DNA from 2 places in the Delftia sp. genome. Region 1 is predicted to be linked to the other one. Evidence: predicted binding sites of a transcription regulator. Region 1 holds the regulator's gene; the other holds the start of a gene.

Evidence for each region. The regulator FNR, encoded in region 1, switches genes on or off when oxygen is low (the NO sensors DNR and NnrR bind a similar motif). The targets are predictions, from matches to a motif close to TTGATNNNNATCAA.
Region 2: AC5I49_RS25115 (FeoA family protein) is a predicted target of FNR. The motif match lies at 1,286-1,299, and genes of this name have one in related genera.

The regions. Positions count from the first base shown of each region.
Region 1 covers NZ_JCABYI010000009.1:200,942-204,964, reverse strand. Annotated here, with positions in the region: gene AC5I49_RS07275 (sulfite exporter TauE/SafE family protein) at 1-370, opposite strand, end outside; gene hemN (oxygen-independent coproporphyrinogen III oxidase) at 376-1,758, opposite strand; gene fnr (fumarate/nitrate reduction transcriptional regulator Fnr) at 1,920-2,639, shown strand; gene AC5I49_RS07260 (hypothetical protein) at 2,721-3,008, opposite strand; gene AC5I49_RS07255 (FixH family protein) at 3,190-3,504, opposite strand; gene ccoG (cytochrome c oxidase accessory protein CcoG) at 3,562-4,023, opposite strand, start outside.
Region 2 covers NZ_JCABYI010000036.1:103,336-107,358, reverse strand. Annotated here, with positions in the region: gene feoB (ferrous iron transporter B) at 1-908, opposite strand, end outside; gene AC5I49_RS25115 (FeoA family protein) at 905-1,252, opposite strand; gene AC5I49_RS25110 (YkgJ family cysteine cluster protein) at 1,448-1,768, shown strand; gene AC5I49_RS25105 (Lrp/AsnC family transcriptional regulator) at 1,793-2,263, opposite strand; gene AC5I49_RS25100 (amino acid permease) at 2,402-3,841, shown strand; gene AC5I49_RS25095 (amino acid aminotransferase) at 3,917-4,023, shown strand, end outside.

The DNA of each region.
Region 1 (4,023 bases):
CCAGCCAGGCGGGCTGGCGGGCCTGCACCATCATGGCCAGGCCCCAGGCCATCACGGCGACATGGGTCAGCGTCCAGAACGGCTGCAGCGCCGTGGTCTGGCTGGTGAGCCAGGACAGGCTTTCCATGGCCAGCGCCGAGGCAGCGCCCAGGCTGGCATAGCCGGCCAGCCGCCCGCCATGGAACAGCGCCGTGCGCAGCCACAGCCGGCTTTGCAGTCCATGGACGGCGACCACCTGCCCACCACCCTGTACCGTGCCCTGCCCCGCCCCGCCCGTGACCACGCCGCAGGGCGCGGCGCACATGGCAAGGCAATGGGGCCCGCCGACGAGCCCCATGATCAAAGCGGTCCAGAGCAGCGACAACAGCATGGGGCCTAGATGATCCTCGAAAACCGCGCCCGGTTCTTGTCGGCCTGCAGATATCGGTCAAACAGCATGGCCACGCCACGCACGAAGTACCAGCCCATGGGCGTGACCTGGAATCCCTCGTCGCTGATCTGCACCAGCCCCTTGGCCTGCAGGTCCTGAAGCGCCGCCAGCTCGGGGGCGAAGTACTCGCGAAAGCCCAGCAGCCAGGCCTGCTCCATGGGCTCGAACAGCACGGCGCCCTGGCACATGATGGCCATGATGACGGCGCGCCGCACCAGATCATCGCGCGACAGTGCCAGGCCGCGCACCACGGGCAGGTGGCCGGCGTCGATGGCGTCGTAGTACTCCTCCAGCGTCTTGGCGTTCTGGCTGTAGCTGGCCCCCACCTTGCCGATGGCCGACACGCCCAGCGCAATCAGGTCGCAGTCGGGCTGGGTGCTGTAGCCCTGGAAGTTGCGATGCAGCCGGCCCTGGCGCTTGGCCACGGCCAGCGCGTCCTCGGGCAAGGCGAAGTGGTCCATGCCGACGTAGACATAGCCGCCGTCCATGAAGGCCGCGATGGAGCGCGAGAGCATGGCCAGCTTGTCGGCGCCCTGGGGCAGGTCCTCGGCCGCGATGCGCCGCTGCGGCTTGAAGCGCTCGGGCAGGTGGGCATAGGCATAGAGCGCGATGCGGTCGGGCCGCAGCGCATTGACCTGGGCCAGCGTGCGCTCGAAGGACTCGGGCGTCTGCTTGGGCAGACCGTAGATCAGGTCCACGTTGATGGAGGCAAAGCCCAGCTGCCGTGCCGCTGCCACCAGCGCGAACACCTGCTCGGCCGGCTGCACGCGGTGCACGGCGATCTGCACCTGTTCGTCGAAGTCCTGCACGCCGAAGCTCAGGCGGTTGAAGCCCAGTTCCTTGAGCACGGCCAGGCGTTCGACGCTGACGGTGCGCGGATCGACCTCGATGGAGTATTCGCCGCCCGGCTCCAGCTTGAAATGCTCGCGCAGCAGGGCCATCAGCGTGCGCAGTTCATCGTCCGAGAAGAAGGTGGGCGTGCCGCCGCCCAGGTGCAGCTGGCTGACGGCCTGGCCCTTGCCGCAATGGGCCGTGTGCAAGGCCATCTCGCGCGCCAGGTAGTCCAGGTAGACGGCCGCGCGATCGTGGTGGCGCGTCACGATCTTGTTGCAGGCGCAGTAGTAGCACAGCGACTCGCAGAACGGCACATGCACATACAGCGACAAAGGCATGGCCCGCGCTGCGGTACTCGATTTGCGGTGCTCAAGTGCCAGGATATAGTCTTCAGCACCGAAAGCCTCCACGAAACGATCGGCCGTGGGGAACGAGGTGTATCGGGGCCCCGGTACGTCGAAGCGACGCAGCAGCTCTGGGGTGACAGCGGTCATGGGTTTTTTCCTCTAATGTCGTCCACTGTGCCGCAGCCCATTGGCCGCGTCCTTGACTCATATCAAGAGTTGTTCGCGGCAGTGCTGCGACAATTTGATCCAACTCATCGCCATCCACGAGGTCACCGCCGGCGCACTGCTGCGCCGCTGATGTTTACTCCATGAACCTTCAGACCATCAAAGCATCCTGTTCCAATTGCAACCTGCGCGAGCTGTGCATGCCCATGGGCCTGGATGCCGAGCAGATGCAGCGCATCGACGACATCGTGGCCACGCGCCGCAAGGTCAAGCGCGGCGGCCTGCTGTTTCGCAACGGTGAGTCCTTCACCTCGCTGTACGCCATCCGCACGGGCTTCTTCAAGACCTGCGTGGCCACCGAGGACGGGCGCGACCAGGTCACGGGCTTTCAGATGGCCGGCGAGATCATCGGCCTGGATGGCATCGTCAACGACCACCACACCTGCGATGCGGTCGCGCTGGAAGACGCCGAGGTCTGCGTCATGCCCTTCGACAAGCTGGAGGACCTGTCGCGCGAGGTCACGGCCCTGCAAAACCATGTGCACAAGGTCATGAGCCGCGAGATCGTGCGCGAGCATGGCGTGATGCTGCTGCTGGGCAGCATGCGTGCCGAGGAGCGCCTGGCCGCCTTCGTGCTCAACCTGGTGCAGCGCCTCCACGCCCGGGGCTTTTCCAAGTCGGAACTGGTGCTGCGCATGACGCGCGAGGAAATCGGCAGCTACCTGGGCCTGAAGCTGGAGACGGTGAGCCGCACCTTCTCGAAGTTTGCCGAAGAAAACATCATCGAGGTGCGCCAGCGCCATCTGCGCATCCTGGACACGGACGCGCTCAAGCGCATCGTCAACAGCCAGCAGTGCCAGTGACGCCGCAAGGCCCCGCCCCCCGGCAATGAACAGGGCCCGCGATCGCGGGCCTTGTTCATTGCCATTGCAGTGCACGCAGGTTCAATCGCGCCCCAGGCCCTGCATGGCCAGATTTGGGTCCGGCTCGGAGACCACGCCGTCGTTGAGATCGTGCGTGGAGCGTCCCAGCATGGTGGTCATGAGGCTGGACAGCATGGTCACGCCCCAGAAGGCGAAGAAGGCCAGCGTGTAGATTCCCTGCCGCGACCAGCCCAGGTCGCCGAGCCAGTGCAGCTCCAGCGGGTCCACGAAGGCGAATACCAGCATCTCCATCACGGCGGCGGCCAGAAAGGCCGGCCAGGCAATCCACATCCAGCGTTGGGCCAACATCAGCGATCTCCTTGAGCTGTCGAGGGGTGGCTTTCATTGTGCGCGCCGCCCTCGCACCGTGCCAAGCCCTGCGCACCCTGCACTGCCTGTAGGAAACCCTTGGCCCTCGCGCATGCTGGAGATGCCATCCACCATGCAAAAAGGCCGCGACTGCGGCCTTGTGCACGGCATTTTCCTGCGTTCAGCGGTCCGTGGGATGGTCCTGCGCGGGCGTGGCCGCGTGGTTGCGGCCGGTGACCGCGGGCGCCAGGCTCTTGGGCACTTCGCGCACGCCATCGGCACGCTCGTTGATGGTGATGCCATTGCGGTAATAGTCAGGATCGATCACGGGATCGGCGCCATTGATCGCAATGACGGCCGTGACCACGCCAGCCACCACGACGGCGGCCGGGCCGGCCACCACGAGCCAGACATGGGCGAACTTCCACCAGGGCTTGCCGGCGTCCGGATGCGAAGGGGCCGTGGCGGGCGCGGAGACTGCGGGACTGGAAGACATGGATAACCTCTTTCTTTCAAACAGCCGGCGCAGCCTGGGCGGCGCCGGCCAGACATATCACCGGGGCACCAGGAAGACGGCCTTTTCGGACGCGCGTCCCGCGCCTGAATGCACGGCATCGATATCGAAGAATACGGTGTGCGAGCCCGGCTCGGCGGAACCGTAGGGAATCTGCAGCCGCGCCGCAATGCCGCGCGTCTCGGCCGGGCCGACCTCGACCTCCTGCTCGGACGCCAGCTCCAGCCCGTCGAGGCCATGGGCGCTGATGCGGTAGCGCTGGGCCTGCTCGGTGGCATTCATGATCTGCAGGCGGTAGACATTTTCCAGCTTGCCGCCCGCGACGATGCGCGACAGCGACGCCCGGTCGCGTATCACGTCGACCTTGACCGACTGGCGCAGCGCCAGGCTCACGATCATGGCCATGCTCAGGCCGATCAGCACGGCCGAGTAGACCAGCACGCGCGGACGGAAGATGCGGCGCAGCACCTGGGCCCGCCGCCACAGGCCGGCCATGGCGTT
Region 2 (4,023 bases), on a different contig from region 1:
GCCAGCAGGCTGCGCAGCGCGCCTTCGGGCATGTGCTCGTTGACCAGGGCCGAGACGGCCGAAACGCCGCCCTCGATGCCATCCATCAGCGGCTGTGCCCAGCTGAACACGGCCTGGAACATCAGGAACAGCGTGGCTGCCAGCAGCAGCATGCCCCACAGCGGGTGCAGCACCACGGCGTCGATGCGGTCGTCGCGCCGGGTGTCCACCACGGGCTCCTTGACGCAGTCGGCCATGATGCGGGCCACCTGCTGGTGCAGGGCCAGGACCTGCTCGCGCGCATCGCCCGGGCGGGCCGGGGCCTGCAGCTGCGGCGCCGCCAGGGCGCGGGCTTCGGGGCCGTCCAGCCATTGCAGCAGTTCGCGCGCGCCGTCCTGGCGCACGCCCACCGTGGACAGCACGGGCATGCCCAGGGCGCGTGACAGCGCCTCGCGGTCGATATCGATGCCCTGGCGCCTGGCCATGTCGCTCATGTTGAGCACCAGCAGCATGGGCAGGCCCAGGCGCTGGGCCTCCAGCACCAGGCGCAGGTTCAAGCGCAGATGGGTGGCGTCGGTGACGCAGACCAGCAGTTCGGGCGGCGCCTCGCGCGCATGGCGACCCGAGACGATGTCGCGCGTGATGCGCTCATCCTCGCTGTGCGCATGCAGGCTGTAGGTGCCCGGCAGGTCCAGCACGCGCACGCGCCGGCCGCTGGCCGTGCTCAGCCAGCCTTCCTTGCGCTCCACGGTCACGCCCGCGTAGTTGGCCACCTTCTGGCGTGCGCCGGTCAGCAGGTTGAACAGCGCCGTCTTGCCGCAGTTGGGATTGCCCAGCAGGGCCAGGCGCAGTGCTGAATCACCGCTGCCGCCGCCACCCTGGGCAGGCTGCAGCGGCTGGATGAGTTTGGGAGAGGACGACGCGCTCATGCCACCGCCTCCGGCGCCACGCGCACCAGGGCCGCCTCATGGCGGCGCAAAGCGAACGTGGTCTGGCCCACGCGCACGGCCAGCGGGTCGTCGCCCGGAAAGCCCGCGGCCAGGATGCGCACGGGCTCGCCGGGCAGAAAGCCGATCTCCATGAGCCGCAGCAGCAGTTCCTGCTCGCTGGCATCGCGTGCGGCATGGAGCTCGACCACGCGCGCCGATACCTGGCGGGGCAGGGCATCAAGGGTGATGGCCGTGGTGGCAGCAACGGCAGCAGAGGAGGACATGGGAGGCGCGGACAGCGTGGACGGAGCCGCAGCGTCCGTCGCGAGGTTCATCGAATGCATGGCGTGTTGTATCAATTGATTTTTATTCTCATTTTGATTTTGATCGAACCCGGGCGGCGGGACCGCGCATGGTATCGGAGTGCGGGACAGGGTTTTGCGTTCCCGGCTTTGCCCCCTGGCGGGCCCAGGCGGGCGGCGCGCGGCACAATGGCGGCCGACGCCGACACGGCCTTTGCGCACTCCCCTCCCCACGCCATGACCCATCCCTGCCTGAGCTGCGGCGCCTGCTGCGCATCGTTTCGCGTGGACTTTTCCGTGCACGAGTCGCAGGCGCAGGGCGGCCGCGTGCCAGCCGGGCTGGCCGAGGAAGTCACCGACCACACCTGCCGCATGCGCGGAACCGACTGGGCGCGTCCCCGCTGCGCGGCCCTGGTCGGCAAGGTGGGCGAGAAGGCCCATTGCGGCATCTATGAATGGCGCCCCTCGCCCTGCCGCGAGTTCGCCGCCGGCAGCGATGCCTGCAACCGCGTGCGCGTGCGCCATGGCATGCAGGCGCTGGACAGCGGCCTGCTGTAGCAACCAGCCAGGCGCCACCAGCCGTCATTCCACCGGCAGCCCCGCCAACTGCCCCTTGAACTCCTGCAGCGAGAAATGCGTGTGCACCTGGCGCACGCCGGGCAGCCGGTGCAGGCGGGTGAGCAGCAGATCGGAATAGGCGTCGAGATCGCGCGCCACGACGACCAGCAGGAAGTCCTCCGGCCCCGAGATGCCGTGGAACATCACGACCTCTGGAATGGCGCAGACCGCTTCCTGGAAATGGCGCGAGGACTCCTCGTTCTGGTGGTCTATGCCCACCATCACGAAGGCCAGCACGCCAAAGCCTATGGCGCGCCGGCTCAGCGCGGCGTGGTAGCCGGTGATCACGCCCTCGTCCTCCAGCCGCTTGATGCGCCGCCATGACGGTGACTGCGACAAATGCACACGCTGCGCCAGCTCACCCGAGGTCAGCCGCGCGTTGTCCTGCAGGGCGCGGATCAGCAGCCGGTCCGTTCTGTCGATGTCGATTGGCATAAACCACCTATGAATTCATGTTTCACAGAATAACTTATCCAAGATCAAGTCGATTTAGGGATAACTACTAAACGCCCCGCGAAGGCCGTCCATAGCATCCGCCTCCGAAGCCCCCCACAGCAACGGAGACAACAACCCATGCCAGCCTTCGAAGACATCGTCCAGCGCGAAGCCGGACTCAAACAGCAGCTGTCCGCCGGACAGATGACCATGATCGCCATCGGCGGTGCCGTCGGCACCGGCCTGTTCCTGGGCAGCGGCTTTGCCATCGGCTTTGCCGGGCCCAGCGTGCTGATCAGCTATGCCATCGGCGCAGTGATCTCGCTGCTGCTCATGGGCTGCCTGGCCGAGATGACGGTGGCCCACCCGACCTCGGGCTCGTTCGGCGCCTATGCCGAGCACTACATCAGCCCGATGGCCGGCTTCATGGTCCGCTATGCCTACTGGGCCTGCGTGGTGCTGGCCGTGGGCACCGAGGTGACGGCCGTGGGCCTGTACATGGGCTACTGGTTCCCCGAGGTGCCGCGCTGGGCCTGGGTGGTGATCTTCTCGGGCGCGCTCATCGGAGTGAACATGATGAGCGTCAAGGCCTTCGGCGCCGTGGAGTACAGCTTCTCCATGATCAAGATCATCGCCATCGCAGCCTTCATCGTGGTGGGCGCCTGGGTGGTGTTCGGCGCCCGTCCGGACGGCGTGGGCTTTGCCAACTACGTCAACAACGGCGGCTTCTTCCCCAACGGCCTGTGGGGGACCTGGGTGGGCGTGATCATCGCCATCTTCAGCTACCTGAGCATCGAGATGATCGCGGTGGCCGCCGGCGAGGCCAAGGACCCGCAGCGCGCCGTCACCAGCGCCTTCCGCTCCACCATGGTGCGCCTGGTGGTGTTCTACCTGGCCACGATCGCGCTGATGCTGGCCATCGTGCCGTGGTCGGCCGCCGGCAAGGAGGGCAGCCCCTTCGTCAAGGTGATGGAGATCATCGGCCTGCCCGGCGCGGCCAGCGTGGTCAATTTCGTGGTGCTGGTGGCCGCCCTGTCGGCCATGAACAGCCAGCTGTACATCACCACCCGCATGATGTTCAGCCTCTCGCGCGCCGGCCATGCGCCCGCCGTGCTGGGCCGCGTGAACTCGCGCGGCGTGCCGCTGCCGGCGCTGCTGCTGTCGTGCCTGGGCATTGCCGTGGCCACCCTGTTCAACATCATCAATCCCGAGCAGTCCTTCATGCTGATGATGGCCGTGGCCATGTTCGGCGCCATGTTCACGTGGTTCATGATTTTCGTGACCCACCTGTTCTTCCGCATTCACTGGGTGCGCCAGGGCAACCGGCCGCTGGCCTTTCGCATGTGGGGCTTTCCGGTGCTGACGCTGCTGGGCGCGGCGCTGATGCTGGCCGCCCTGGTGTCCACGCTGTTCACCGACGTGTTCCGCCTGACCGTGCTCACGGGCCTGCCCTTTTTGCTGCTGCTGGCCGCCGTCTACGCCATCTGGTATCGCCGGCCGGCCGGCCAGCCCTCCCCTCAGACCCCAACCCCAACCCAGACCCCAACATCCACCCAAGCCCAGGTTCCCGCCCGGTGACATCCGGCCTCCCGTTTCTCTCTCTGCCTTAGACACATGACGACTCTTGCCCCCCTCGATACCGCCCGCGCCTCGATGTTCAGCCACGTCCCGCCCTACCCCGGTGATCCCATCCTGTCGCTGATGGAAGCCTTTCAGCAGGACCCGCGCACCGACAAGGTCAGCCTGAGCATCGGCCTGTA